DNA from 2 places in the Paraburkholderia sp. EB58 genome. Region 2 is predicted to be linked to the other one. Evidence: predicted binding sites of a transcription regulator. Region 2 holds the regulator's gene; the other holds the start of a gene.

Region 1 (7,450 bases), on a different contig from region 2:
GATGCGCCTCGTTTCCCCGAACTGGCCCGCCGGTACCGTGAGCAGGTTACGGGTACGCGCGACGCACTATTCGCGAGCTACCTGGAGCGGTGGCTGCCTGTCGTGGGCTGGCAGGTAGCCGACAAATACGGTGCTGCCGCCGTCTTTGCGGCGCTGCTAAAGGCCGCGCTTTTTGACGATGTGTTGTTCGGCGTGAAAGGCGTCAGCGAAGAAGAGATTGCCTCTTGTGCCAGCAACGCTGCGACTCAGATGCTGGCCCTCATGGAAGGCGGCCGGCTCTAGCATGATTGCTGTTGAGGAAACGGGCGTGCGCGTCCGGAGGCAAGCTGACGGCGTCAGTGCCGGCTACGCCGCCCGTGCCATGCCAGAATTGAATGGCGATATCCCTCGGGGAGTGCAGCGGGGAGCGCATTGATGTCGAAGGCGCCCGCCTGGAGGTGCTCTTCGCTAATTTTCAGGGGGAGCGCCCCAGCCAGCCTGCAGCCGTATGTCACGACATACCGATCGTTTAGGCGTTTGCAGGACTCCCGCCCACGGCAAGCGGATCGACATAATCCTCAGCGTCGATGTCGTACCCCGACGGCTCCCACCGGATTGCCAGCAAAACCAGCAGCGAAGTCAGTGGCGCAACCGCGATCACCCAGAACACCTTCGTGCCAAGCGCGGCCGAGAGGACCGGAAACAGAAACAGCGAAACCGTCGAAGCCGAGCGCACGAGTGTCTGGTTAAATCCCACGCCAATGCCGCGAATAGAGGTCGGATAGCTGAGCGATGCATAGGTCATCGAATGCGATCCAGGCCCAAAGCCCTGCCCGAACAGATAACCCCCCAGCAACAGAATGGCCAGCACCACGAGCACACCGCTGCCCGGTTTGCCGATCAAGGCGAGCCCGATCAGCGAGGCGAACTGCAGCGAGTGCCCAAGCACTGTCATCTTCCATGCACCGACGGTCGGCGCGGTGCGCACGCCGATCAATCCGCCGACAAAAGCAAACGCCAGATTCAGCGTTAGCGCGGCGATGATCGTCGTGAGCGGTCCTTGATGAAAGAAGCTGGTGATGATCACAGGCAAGCCGAAGATGATCGCGTTGTAGCCGAATGACGATGCAGCGCCAATCGTGGCGGCGAGAATCGTACGACTGCGGTAAGTCCGGTTAAACAGCACTCCGTAGTTGCGCCAAGACGCGGCGCGCGGCGCCTTGACCGGCGCGGCGCTTTTCTCGACCACAGCATCCACGCCATACGAGCGCTTGAGAATGCGCGCGGCTTCATCCAGATCGCCCTGATTTGCAGCCCACACCGGCGACTCGCTGATGTAGCGGCTGCGCACGAGAATAATCACGATGGCGGGCACCGCGCCAAAGGCGAGCGTCAGGCGCCACAGCCAGCCCAGTTGATGCTCGGGGAGGATCGCATACAGTCCGAGGATCAGCAGATAACAGGTACTGGTAGCCGCATACCACGCCGGGCACCACGCAGCCACACTGGCCGCCTTGTTGCCCTTGCCCGCTACGCGCGAAAACTCCGCCAGAAACGCCATGGCCACCGGCAGATCGAGGCCAACACCGAAGCCCATCAGAAAACGCGCACCGCCAAGCACCCATGCGTTCGGCGCAAGACCCGCCGCGATGGCGGCGACCACGAAAAACAGCATGTCAGCCATGAACACGCGATAACGTCCGATCCGGTCGGTCAGATAGCCGCCAAAAAGCGCGCCGAGAACGGCACCAAACGTGATCGCGGATGAAACGAAGCCCACCTGTACCGGCGAAAGCGAAAATTGGCGCGCGATGTCCTTGATGCCGTAAGCGAGCGAAGTCAGATCGTAGGCGTCCAGAAAGACCCCACCCAGTGCAATTGCAATCACGACGCGAGCGTTGCTTCCTTTCGCAGCGCCCGCGTTGACGATGCGCGAGACGTCCTGAGCGGAGCGGATGACGGCGGGACGGGAAGCACTGCCGGCCTCCGGCTGCGTGTCGACGGTCGTCGACGGAAAAGCAACGGTGGACATGATGTCGGATTTCGCGTGAGTAGCTGAAGCGTTGCATGGTAGCCATGCGCACTGCATCGGCAAAACGACGAATTCATATATGCAAATCTGCCCTTTGCCCGGTAGCCCGCTCCCCCCTTCAACCCCGATTTTGCAGCGTGCCCGATAACCTAAACAGCAAAACGCGGATAAGCATCTGAGGATTCGTTATTGGAGGGGCTCCTTGCCCATTCTTATACTCAGTCACGGTCAGCACTCGCCAGCGAAGAGTGCCAAATCTCCTCCGCAGGAACGTCTAAATAAGCCTACGTCCTTTGCATGATCGCGTCATCGTCAAGCGTCTCGATCAGGCGACCAAAACTGCCTCGGGCATCGTGATTCCCGAGAGCGCCGCCGAAAAACCCGACCAGGGCGAAGTGCTCGCCGTCGGTCCCGGCAAGCGCGATAGCGACGGCAAGCGCATCGAGCCGGATCTGAAGGTGGGCGAGCGCGTGTTGTTCGGCAAGTACTCGGGCCAGCAGGTCAAGGTCGACGGTACCGACCTGCTCGTGCTGCGCGAAGAAGACATCGTCGCCGTAGTCCACCAATAACGGAGCATCACAAGATGGCAGCCAAAGAAATCGTCTTTAGCGACAACGCGCGTTCGAAACTGGTCGAAGGCGTGAACCTGCTCGCGAATGCAGTGAAGGTCACTCTGGGTCCGAAGGGCCGCAATGTGGTGCTGGAGCGCACGTTCGGTGCACCGATCGTGACCAAGGATGGCGTGTCGGTCGCCAAGGAAATCGAACTGGCCGACAAGCTGCAAAATATCGGCGCGCAACTGGTGAAGGAAGTGGCTTCGCGTACCAGCGACGCCGCAGGCGACGGTACCACTACCGCCACCGTGCTGGCTCAGGCTATCGTGCGTGAAGGCCAGAAATACGTTGCCGCAGGTCTCAACCCGCTCGATCTGAAGCGTGGCATCGACAAGGCCGTGATCGCCGCCATCGACGAACTGAAAAAGATCAGCAAGCCGACCACCACCAGCAAGGAAATCGCCCAGGTGGCGACGATCTCCGCTAACGGCGAGGAATCGATCGGCCAGCGTATCGCCGAGGCGATTGACCGCGTCGGCAAGGAAGGCGTGATTACCGTCGAAGACGGCAAGTCGCTCGAGGACGAACTGGAAGTGGTCGAGGGTCTGCAGTTCGATCGCGGCTACCTGTCGCCGTATTTCATCAATAACCCGGACAAGCAGGTCGCCGTTCTCGACAACCCGTTTATCCTGCTGCACGACAAGAAGATTTCGAACATTCGCGATCTGCTGCCGGTGCTCGAGCAGGTCGCCAAGGCGGGCCGCCCGCTCCTGATCATCGCCGAGGACGTCGAAGGCGAAGCACTGGCGACGCTGGTGGTCAACAACATCCGCGGCATTCTGAAGACGGTCGCGGTCAAGGCGCCCGGCTTCGGCGACCGCCGCAAAGCATTGCTCGAAGACATCGCGATCCTGACCGGCGGCCAGGTCATTGCCGAAGAAACCGGCCTCACGCTCGAAAAGGCCACGCTAGCTGAGCTGGGTCAGGCCAAGCGCATCGAAGTGGGCAAGGAAAACACCACGGTGATCGACGGCGGCGGCGACCCGAAGACCATCGAAGCGCAAGCGAAGCAGATTCGCGTGCAGATCGAAGAAGCCACCTCCGATTACGACCGCGAAAAACTCCAGGAGCGTGTTGCGAAGCTGGCGGGCGGCGTGGCCGTGATCAAGGTGGCGGTGCGACCGAGATTGAAGTCAAGGAAAAGAAGGACCGCGTCGACGATGCGTTGCATGCAACCCGCGCGGCTGTCGAAGAAGGCATCGTGCCGGGTGGCGGTGTAGCGCTGATCCGCGTACGGAACGCGATCGTCAATCTGAAAGGCAGCAACGCGGATCAGGACGCAGGCGTAAAGATCGTGCTGCGTGCACTTGAAGAGCCGCTGCGCCAGATCGTCTCGAACGCCGGCGAGGAAGCCAGCGTGGTGGTGGCGAAGGTGTCGCAAGGCAGCGGCAACTTTGGTTACAACGCGCAGACTGGCGAATACGGCGATCTGGTGGAATCGGGCGTGCTCGATCCGACCAAGGTCACGCGCACGGCACTGCAGAATGCGGCTTCGATTGCGGGCCTGTTGCTCACGACCGATGCGACGGTGTACGAAGCACCGAAGGATGCCGCGCCGGCAGCGTCTGCAGGCGGTCCGGGTGCCGGCGGCCCGGGCTTCGATTTCTAGGCGCCTATGCTTGCACGCCGCTGATTCCGCGGTCTTCAAGGACGAACATGCCCGCCTCGTGCGGGCATGTTCGCATCGATTCGCTCCGAATCGTCTATAACAGCTTACTAGCACTTCATCTGCACTGGCTGAGCGATCCGATCCGTGGCAGCGCCTCTGTCGCCCAGCCAGCTTTCGTTTCTTTCTGGATAGAGCCATGACGACACCGAACGCCCGTACTGCGGACCATCCCATCGACAAACAGTTTCTTAGCCGCTGGTCGCCTCGCGCGTTCACGCCGGAGACCATTCCCGAGTCGACGCTATTGACGTTCTTCGAAGCGGCGCGCTGGGCGCCCTCCTCCTACAACTCGCAGCCGTGGCGATTTGCCTACGCCCGGCGCGACACGGAGCATTGGACGCGCTTTCTAGGCTTCCTCAATGAGTTCAATCAGAGTTGGGCCCAACATGCGGCGGCCATCGTGATCGTGTTGTCGAAGAGCACCTTTACGCCGCCCGGTGGGAGCGCTGAAGTGCCCGCGTCGACGCACTCATTCGACACCGGCGCGGCATGGGGCTATCTCGCGCTGCAGGCCAGTCTCTCGGGATGGAATGCTCACGGTATGGCCGGTATCGAGCACGACAAGATTCGTCAGGGACTGGCCGTCCCCGACCTGTATTCGATCGAAGCGGGGGTTGCAATCGGACGGGCCGGCGACAAGAGCTTGCTGCCGGAGGGGTTGCAGGCCCGTGAAGTGCACACCCCGCGCAAGCCGTTGGCTGAGTTCGCTGCCGAGGGCCGTTTCGTTCCGTGATGGTGCAGTCGCCATAGGCCTGCGTCAGTGCTTGAGCCGGCCGGTCGCCTTAACCGGCCCTGTTGAACGAAAGCGGAATACGCTGGCCTGTGCGATCCGATTCGACGATCTGGTCCATCAGTTCATGCATGCGAACCGCGTCGACGAAAGTGGGCGCGAACCATCGCCGTAAACAAGACGTCCAGGAAGTGGCCACCATAGATTGAAAGCAAGCTGGAGAAGTTCTCTTCGGGAATCGTGTAGTACAGCGAAGCAGGCCGTTCTCGCTGAAAGTACTCCACACTCACGTGCAGGCGCGCCGAGCGTACTTCGCCAATCTCGCCTCGCTCCAGCAAATCACGCACATAACGGTAGCCCGGATTCAGGCGCCGTTGCAGACCGACGATGGTGCGCACACCCACCTTATCGCCTAACTCAAGCAACTCCTTGCACAACGCCGTGCTGGGCGTCAGGAGCCATTCGCAGTAGACGTCCTTACCTGCCTCGATGGCGGCGCGGATGCCCTCCTCGTGCTGGAACGCAGGCGTCAATACGAGTACGAGATCCACTTCCGGATGCGATACCAGTTCCTGCAGCGAGCTTGCCGCGTATCTGTAGCCTTTTGACCTGTGACGCGCTGCGGGGCGCGCCAGTCCGGCCTGGTACGCCACAATTACGGACCTTTCTGTCCTATATATTCGGAACCTTAGCCCATTTTTCTTCTCTCGGTCCACCCATACACTGCTCCTCAAGGTCGAAAGCCCGCTGTCGATCAAGCGTCACCGGCCACTACTCTCGAGGAAATCATGTCCAAACTTCATTCCGCAGTCAAAGTCGGTCCCTACGAATTTAGCCATCGCGTAGTACTGGCGCCGCTCACGCGCATGCGGGCCGAAGAAGGCGCCAGGCCCGGCCCGCTGATGGCCGAGTACTATGCGCAACGTACATCAGAAGGCGGCTTCCTGATCAGCGAAGCCACCATCGCCGCGCCCAACGGCAACGGCTACCTGGGTGCGCCCGGCCTCTACGACGACAGCCAGATCGCCGGCTGGAAGCAGGTAACCGACACCGTGCACGCCAAGGGCGGCCGCATCTTCCTGCAGCTCTACCATGCCGGACGTCAGTCGAACAGCCAGTTGCAGCCGGGCGACGCCGCGCCTGTGGCACCGTCCGCCGTACCCCATGGCGGTGTTGCATACACCGAAGCTGGCTGGATTCCGAACACGCCCAGCCGCGCGCTGACCATTGCTGAAATCGCCGAGCTCGTCGAAAGCTTCCGCACTGCCGCGATTCGCGGCAAGGAGGCCGGCTTCGACGGCGTTGAATTGCACGCCGCAAATGGCTACCTGTTCGATCAATTCCTGCAGGACGGCAGCAACAAGCGCACCGACATCTACGGCGGCTCGTTCGAAAACCGCGCCCGCTTCCTGATGGAAGCCACGCAGGCCGTCATCTCGGTGTGGGGCAGCGACCGCGTGGCTGTGCGTCTTGGCCCGAGCGGCACATGGGGCGACATGTCCGACAGCGATCCGGAGGGCCTCTTCGCTTATGTCGCGGAGGAACTGGCCACAATGAAGCTGGCTTACCTGCATCTGATTGAGCCGCGTGTGCTGGGCAACGTCGATGACGACAGCAAGGACCAGAACCCGGTTGCAGCGCAACTGATCCGCAAGCACTACAAGGGCACCATCATCGCCGCCGGCGGCTTCAAGGCCCATGCGGCCGAAGCCATCCTGCAGGCGGGCGACGCCGACCTGGTCGCATTTGGCCGCGACTTCATCGCCAACCCGGATCTGCCCGAACGCCTGCGCCTGCAGTTGCCGCTGAACCCGTACGACCGCCCCACTTTCTTCGGCGGCACCGATGTCGGCTACACCGACTACCCGTTCCACAGCACCGAAACGGTGGCTGCATAAGCGGAGCACGCGATGAACTCCATCATCCGGCCTACTTCCCTCGCGCCGCTGTATTGGCTGGCGCTGGGGACATTCGCAGTCGGCACCGAGAGCTTCATGATTGCCGGCCTGTTGCCCAACATTGCCACGGACCTGCATACCAGCATTGTCGCCACGGGCCAGCTAGTCACGGTGTTTGCGCTGGCCTACGCGCTCAGTTCACCGGTCCTCACAGCAGTGACCGGCGCGTTCCACCGGCGCACGCTGATGATCCTGTCGCTCTGCGCGTTCGCGGCAGCGAACATCATCGCGTGGGGCGCCCAGAATTATTGGGAATTGATGGCGGCCCGCATCCTGCTCGCCGCAGCCGCCGGTCTCTATGTTCCCGGCGCGAACGCGCTGGCCGGCGCGATCGCCGGTCCAGAACGGCGCGGCACGGCGCTGGCCGTCGTCAATGGCGGCATTACGATCGCGGTTGCCTTCGGCGTGCCGCTGGGCGCATTGGTGGGTGACCGGCTCGGTTGGCGCATGACCTTTGCGGGCGTCGCC
Region 2 (7,450 bases):
GCGTGCGGCCGACGCTCGCCGTGCTGCGTCACGCCGCGGCGCACGGCCTGATCGCGCCGACCGTGTGCGTGAAGCTCTCGCAGGCCTATCGTTTTTTGCGCGAACTCGAACACCGCTTGCAATATCGCAATGACGCGCAGACCCACGCGATGCCGGTCGACCCGGAAGAGCGTGCGGCGCTGGCGTATGCCATGGGCTTCGACGACTACGCGGCATTGATGGCCAAGCTCGATGCGCACCGCGAACTGGTCGAACAGCAGTTCGACCAGATCTTTGCCGACAAGGTGACCGGCCGCGACGGCTGCGGCGCGCCGGAAGACGGTGCGGCCGTGTGGGTATGGAGCAGCGCGCTGGCCGACGATAGCGCGGACGTTGCCCTGCAGGCGCGCCTCGTCGAGTTAGGCATTGCCGAGCCAGCTGAATTGCTCGCGCGACTGCGCGCGCTTTGGCAGTCGTCGCGCTACGCGGGGCTCGCCGAGCGTAGCCGGCAGCGCTTCGACATCGTTGCGCAGCGCGCTCTCGAAGCCGCGCGCACGCTGGAGCCGCCCGCGCGGCGCGGCGACACGGTGGCACGTTTCTTCGATCTGCTCGAAGCCGTGAGTCGGCGCGGCGCCTATCTGGCGTTGCTCACCGAGTATCCGCAGGCGCTGCACCGGGTGCTCTCAGTGCTGGGCGCTTCGCACTGGGCGGCCGGCTATCTGATCCGCCATCCTCAACTGCTCGACGAACTGCTCGATGACGAGGCGATCGCGAGCCCGTTCGACTGGGCCGAGTTCAAGCGCACCCTGCGCTTGCGCCTGGCCGCGGCCGACGGCGTCGAACAGCAGATGGATCTGTTGCGCCACGCCCACCAGGCCGAGGTATTCCGCATTCTGTTGATCGATCTGGCGGGCAAGCTGAGCGTCGAACATGTGAGCGACCGGCTCTCGGAACTCGCGGATGCCGTGCTCGATGTCACGCTCGAAGCGGTCTGGAATCAGTTGGCCAGACGTCACCGCGAGGTGCCGCGCTTTGCGGTCATCGCGTACGGGAAACTGGGCGGCAAGGAGCTGGGCTACGCGTCAGACCTCGACCTGATCTTCCTCTACGACGACCCGGACGAAAATGCGGCGGAGATCTACGCCATGTACACCCGGCGCCTGATCACCTGTCTGACGATGGCGACGGGCGCGGGCACGCTGTTCGACGTCGATCTGCGGCTGCGGCCAAACGGCGAATCGGGCCTGCTCGTCACGGATCTGGATGCGTTCAGGCGTTACCAACTGCGCGAGGGCGACGCGGCCAACACAGCGTGGGTCTGGGAACACCAGGCGCTGTCGCGGGCGCGCTATTGCGCGGGTGATGCCGAGATCGGCGCGAAGTTCGAGGCGATCCGCGTACAGGTGCTGACGACCCCGCGCGAGGCTGAACCGCTCGCGCGCGAGATCGTCGAGATGCGTGAGCGCGTGTGGGCCGGGCATCCCAACCGGACCCAGCTGTTCGATTTGAAGCACGATCGCGGCGGGATGGTGGATATCGAGTTCACCGTTCAGTACTGGGTGCTGCTGCACGCGGCGCGTGATCCGGAATTGATCCGCAACACCGGTAATATCGCGTTGCTGCGCGAGGTGTCGCGCTTCGGGATGATGAGCGAGGAGGAGGCCGAGACGGTTGGCGCCGCGTATCGCACTTACCGCAAGCTGCAGCACAAGCTGAGGCTCGACGGGATGGAGAAGGCGCGCGTCGAGCCGGCAGCCGTCGAGGCGGAGCGCCAGGCGGTGCTGGCGTTGTGGCAGCGGGTGTTTGGGTAGCGGTTTGGCTGGCGCAGGGCTTAAGACACCCAGGACTTTGAGCGTGCTGCACGGCCTTGCTCTATGAATACGGGTAAGGGGCCGCTCTGATGTTGGGACGGCCCGCAGACCCTGTACTGGCTTCCTTCTACGCTGCGAGCATTTCCTTGGCGTGCTTGCGCGTCGTGGCGGTGATCTCCAGGCCGCCGAGCATGCGCGCCACTTCTTCGATCCGGCTCGCCTTGTCGAGCGACGTGACGCTGCTGACCGTCCCGCCTTTGCCGTTCGTGGCCTTCGCCACCTGGAAGTGATGGTCGCCGCGCGCGGCGACCTGCGGCAAATGCGTCACGCACAGCACCTGGCGGGCCCGCCCGAGCTGATGCAGCAATCGTCCGACCACTTCCGCAACGCCACCGCCAATTCCGGTATCGACTTCGTCGAAGATCAGGGTGGGCGTCGGGCTGGCGGCGCTGGCGATCACGGCGAGCGCAAGGCTGATCCGCGCCAGTTCGCCGCCCGAAGCGACCTTTGCGAGCGGCCGCAGCGGCACGCCAGCATGGCCCGCAACCCGGAACTCCACCTGTTCCAGCCCGTGCGCGCCACCTTCCGGTAATGCCACGAGAGCGACTTCGAAGCTACCGCCTTTCATCGACAGTTCCTGCATGCCCGTGGTGACCGCTGAGCCGAGTGCCTTGGCGGCCTTGGCGCGCGCCTTCGAGAGTTGCCTGGCCTCGGCGAGATAGGCTTCCTTCGCTTTGGCTTCGGCAGCGTGCAGGGCGTCCAGATCCGCGGCGGCGTCGAGAGCGGCCAGTTGCGCGCGACGTGCGGCGTGTTCCTCGGGCAGCGTTTGCGGCTGCAAACGGAATTTGCGTGCGGCCGAATGGAGTGCGTCGACGCGCTTCTCGATCTGGGCGAGGCGCTCGGGGTCGAGCTCCAGCCGCTGCGCATAGTGGCTCAGCGAATACGCGGCTTCCTGCAACTGGATCTCGGCGGGTTCGAGTGCGGCGAGGGCGTCGTTCAGCGCCGGATCGATTTCCGCGAGATCGCGCAGTCTGGAGACGATCGACGCGAGATGCGTGATCATCGCCTCGTCCGATTCGGACAGCGCGGCAAGCGCACCTTGCACGCCTTCGATCAGATTAGCCGAATGCGACAGGCGGTTGTGTTCGGCGTTGACCTCTTCCCATTCGCCCGGCTGCGGGGCGAGCTTGTCGAGCTCGGCCAACTGCCATGCGAGGCGTTCGCGCTCGAGTTGCAGCTCGCGGTCACGAGATTTGGCGAGTTCGACCGCTTGCATCTTCTCCCGCCAGTTGCGCCAGGCGCGGCCCACGGCGCCTGCCTTGTCGATCAGCCCGGCATGGGTGTCGAACAGCTCGCGCTGGGCGTCCGGGCGCATCAGCAACCGGTGCGCATGCTGCCCGTGAATGTCGACCAGCATTTCGCCGACTTCGCGCAATTGCGCGAGCGTCGCCGCGGTGCCGTTGATGAAGGCACGCGAGCGGCCGTTCGCGTCGACCACGCGCCGCAGCATGACGGTGCTGCCGTGCGGGTCGTCGGCCGCTGCAGCGCCTGGCGAGGCGAGCGCCTGCTCGTCGAGCCACTGCTCGAGTTGCGCGTGGGTTTCGAATTCCGCGGTGATATCGGCACGGGCCTCGCCGGTGCGCACGACGCTTGCGTCGGCACGGGCGCCGAGCGCCAATGCCAGAGCGTCGATCAGGATCGACTTGCCGGCGCCTGTTTCACCTGAAAAAACCGTAAAGCCGCTATCGAATTCAAGATCGAGCGCGGCGACGATGACGAAGTCGCGTATCGAGAGGTGGCGAAGCATGGAGGTCGTCTGGTGGGCGTGGGTTACCGGCTGGGGCGATCCGCTCAGGGCTTGATGTCGTCTTCGTGCGACGGGTATTCGTTCCAGTGAAGTTTCTTGCGTAGGGTCGCGTAATAGCTATAGCCGACCGGATGCAGCAACGGCACGGTATGGCGCGAGCGGCGAACCTCGATAGTGTCGTTGTGTTCGAGTGCGGTGAACGACTGCATGTCGAAATTGACGTTCACGTCTCGTCCCGCGACGATCTGGATGCTGACCTTCGAGTCGTCCGGCAGCACGATAGGCCGGTTCGACAGCGCGTGCGGCGCGATCGGCACCAGCACGATGCCTTGCAACTGCGGATGCAGGATCGGCCCCGCCGATGACAGCGAATAGGCGGTCGAGCCGGTCGGCGTGGCGACGATCAGGCCGTCCGAGCGCTGGTTGTACATGAAGCGGCCGTCAACCGAGACGTGCAGTTCTGCCATCCCCGAGAAGCCGCTGCGGTTCACCACCACGTCGTTGAACGCGAGCGCGTGGTAAATCGGGCTGCCGTCGCGCATGATGCGCGCCTCGAGCAGCGTGCGTTCCTCGCGCTCGAAGTGGCCGCCAAGCATCTGCGGAACGATGACCTGCATGTCGGAAATCGGGATGTCGGTGATAAAGCCGACGCGCCCATGGTTGATGCCGATCAGCGGCGTGCGGTACGGCGCGAGCTGGCGGCCGATGCCGAGCATCGTGCCGTCGCCGCCGAGCACCACGGCGACGTCGGCGCGCGCGCCGATCTCCGCTGGACGCAGGGCCGGGTATTCGGTGATGCCGATCTCCGCAGCGGTGTCCGCTTCGAATACCACCTCGAAGCCGCGCTTCGCGATGCACGAGGCGAGCGCGGTCAGCGGCTCACCGATGCCTGGCGTATTGTTGCGCCCGACTAGCGCGACGGTCTTGAACTGGCTGGTAACTTGCATGCCGGCATTACACCATAGGTGGGGGCTGAAAAGAACCGTCCGCGGCCATACGGGCGGCCGACGCGGGGCGGGTGCGAAACGTGCTGCCGAGGATTATCGTTAGAATGGTTAAGTCATGATGACAGGGGGCGCCGGGTGCCTCGACGAACCAACGGACACGGGTCTCCGCGAGGCGCTGAGTCGCCGGCCGGATTCGCGGGCAGAGCTCGACGGAACCCAGGCAGATATTGACGGAACCCAGGCAGATATTGTTAGCGCTCGCGGTTGTTGCGTCATTAAGCTAAAATTTTCCGTCATGCTAGATCCCCGCGCACAAACCCTCCTCAAAACGCTGATCGAGCGCTACATCGCCGAAGGTCAGCCGGTCGGTTCGCGCACGTTGTCCCGCTATTCCGGCCTGGAATTGAGCCCGGCGACGATCCGCAATGTGATGTCCGATCTGGAGGAGCTGGGGCTCGTGATCAGCCCACACACCTCGGCGGGCCGCATTCCCACGCCGCGTGGCTACCGCCTCTTCGTCGACACGATGCTCACCGTCGAATCCGCCGCCGACGAAGAAGCCGTCACCCGTACTGTCAAGACCACCCTGCAGGCGGGCGAGCCGCAGAAGATCGTGGCGGCAGCGGCGAGCGTGCTGTCCAACCTGTCGCAGTTCGCCGGCGTGGTGCTGACGCCGCGGCGCAGCCATGTGTTCAAGCAGATCGAGTTCATGCGCCTGTCCGACAAGCGCATCCTGCTTATCATCGTCACGCCCGAGGGCGACGTACAGAACCGCATCATGGCGACGCAGCGCGACTTTTCGCCGTCGCAACTGGTGGAGGCGTCCAACTACATCAACGCCCACTTCGCCGGCCTGTCGTTCGACGAGGTGCGCCGGCGCCTGCGCGAAGAGATCGACGAACTGCGCGGCGATATGACCACCCTCATGCACGCTGCCGTCACCGCCAGCACCGACGAAACCGACGCCGGCGAGACCGTGCTGATATCCGGCGAGCGCAATCTGCTCGAAGTGGCCGACCTGTCCTCCGACATGGCGCGGCTGCGCAAGCTGTTTGATGTATTCGACCAAAAGACCAGCCTCCTTCAGTTGCTCGACGTGTCGAGTCACGCCCAAGGCGTGCAGATTTTCATTGGCGGCGAGTCGAACCTCGTGCCGATCGAAGAAATGAGCGTGGTGACCGCGCCATACGAAGTGAACGGCAAGATCGTTGGTACGCTCGGCGTGATCGGACCCACGCGGATGGCCTACAACCGTGTGATCCCGATCGTCGATATTACGGCGCGTCTGCTTTCGCTGACGCTTAGCCAGCAGTAACAACTGCACGTGGCTAAACGCGGCGGCCTGTGCCGCTGCCTGCAACCGGCCTCCCGGCCAACGCCCGAACTCATGCCGGTAATGATGCGGCGCGGCGCGGCGCTTGCCAATCGGCCGAATGGCCAGGTATGCGCGGCGGATCGCGCCGCTATAATGAGTTCCACCTGAAACGTTTTCCGCCGTAAGCGGCTAACCCTGTTGCCTATGCGTTTCGACCTCGAGCGGCCGTCTCAGCCCGCCACAGCCCACCGTGTGGCGGTGTTGCTGATCAATCTGGGCACGCCCGACGCACCAACGCCGAAGGCCGTGCGGCGCTATCTCGCGCAGTTTCTGTCCGACCCACGGGTGGTCGAGATTCCCGCCATCGCCTGGCAGGTCATCTTGCGGGTCCTGATCCTGCCTTTCCGCGGGCGCTCGTCGGCCAGGAAATATGCAGCCGTGTGGACGCCGGAAGGCTCGCCTTTGCGTGTGTTCACGGAGAAGCAGGTAGAAGGGCTGCGGCATCTCCTGCAGGTGAACGACTACACGGTGCTCGTGGACTACGCGATGCGCTATGGCATGCCGGGCATCCCGGACATGCTGAATCAGCTCAAGCTGGCCGGTGCCGAACGGGTGCTCCTCGTACCGATGTATCCGCAATACTCGTCGTCGACCACCGCTACGGCCTTCGACGCCGCATTTTCCGCGCTCAGGCGCATGCGCAACCAGCTCGAAATCCGCACCATCCGGCAATATGCCGACCATCCCGCGTATATCGCGGCGTTGGCTGCGCAGGTACACCACTACTGGCACGCTCATGGGCGTCCGGATTTCGCGGCGGGCGACAAGCTGGTGCTGAGCTTCCACGGCGTTCCCAAGCGCACGCTGGATCTGGGCGATCCCTATCACGACCAGTGTCAGCAAACCGGGGCGCTGCTGATGCAGGCGCTTGAACTGACATCGGTCGAATGCCGCGTTACGTTTCAATCGCGCTTCGGCAAGGCCGAATGGCTGCAGCCCTACACCGCGCCGACGCTCAAGGAACTGGGCGCGGCAGGCGTGCGCCGGGCCGACGTGTTCTGTCCGGGTTTCACGGCCGATTGCCTCGAAACAATCGAGGAAATCGGCATGGAGGTCCGCGATGAATTCGTCCACGCCGGCGGCAAGGAGTTTCACCGGATTCCTTGCTTGAACGCCTCGCAAGCGTGGATTGCCGCGCTTGGTGAGATCGTCGCGCAGAATCTGCAGGGCTGGCCGGTTCAGACGGCATCCGTGCAGGGCGTGGTGGAAGCGTGAGACATTGTTGCAACGCGCTTGGGGCGCCAGACTGACCGATGAACTACAAGATTTTCACCGAACCCGGTGCGCGTCTGCGCATCGACAAATGGCTGTGGGCCGCACGCTTCTTCAAGACGCGCTCGCTCGCGGCGGACGCGGTCGATAAAGGCCATGTGCGCATCGGCGGGGCCACGGTCAAGCCGGCCAAGGAAGTGCGGGTCGGCGACCTCGTTGAGATCGAGATTGAAAGGATAATCTGGCAGGTCGAGGTGCTAGGCGTCTGCGACGTGCGCGGGCCGGCTAGCGTGGCGCAGACGCTTTATGCGGAGACTGA

The links. The regulator HrcA, encoded in region 2, represses chaperone genes, less so after heat shock. The targets are predictions, from matches to a motif close to TTAGCACTCNNNNNNNNNGAGTGCTAA.
Region 1: the regulator HrcA is predicted to act here: its motif matches at 2,240-2,266, upstream of P3T40_RS38980 (co-chaperone GroES).

The regions. Positions count from the first base shown of each region.
Region 1 covers NZ_JBNDMQ010000045.1:30,779-38,228, reverse strand. The annotation lists gene P3T40_RS38990 (TetR/AcrR family transcriptional regulator) at 1-282, shown strand, start outside; gene P3T40_RS38985 (MFS transporter) at 509-2,011, opposite strand; gene P3T40_RS38980 (co-chaperone GroES) at 2,290-2,580, shown strand; partial or broken gene groL (chaperonin GroEL) at 2,595-4,234, shown strand; gene P3T40_RS38970 (nitroreductase family protein) at 4,431-5,027, shown strand; gene P3T40_RS38965 (Gfo/Idh/MocA family protein) at 5,150-5,677, opposite strand; gene P3T40_RS38960 (alkene reductase) at 5,813-6,922, shown strand; gene P3T40_RS38955 (MFS transporter) at 6,935-7,450, shown strand, end outside.
Region 2 covers NZ_JBNDMQ010000003.1:229,085-236,534, reverse strand. The annotation lists gene glnE (bifunctional [glutamate--ammonia ligase]-adenylyl-L-tyrosine phosphorylase/[glutamate--ammonia-ligase] adenylyltransferase) at 1-1,790, shown strand, start outside; gene recN (DNA repair protein RecN) at 1,918-3,597, opposite strand; gene P3T40_RS06225 (NAD kinase) at 3,642-4,544, opposite strand; gene hrcA (heat-inducible transcriptional repressor HrcA) at 4,840-5,859, shown strand; gene hemH (ferrochelatase) at 6,064-7,134, shown strand; gene P3T40_RS06210 (RNA-binding S4 domain-containing protein) at 7,173-7,450, shown strand, end outside.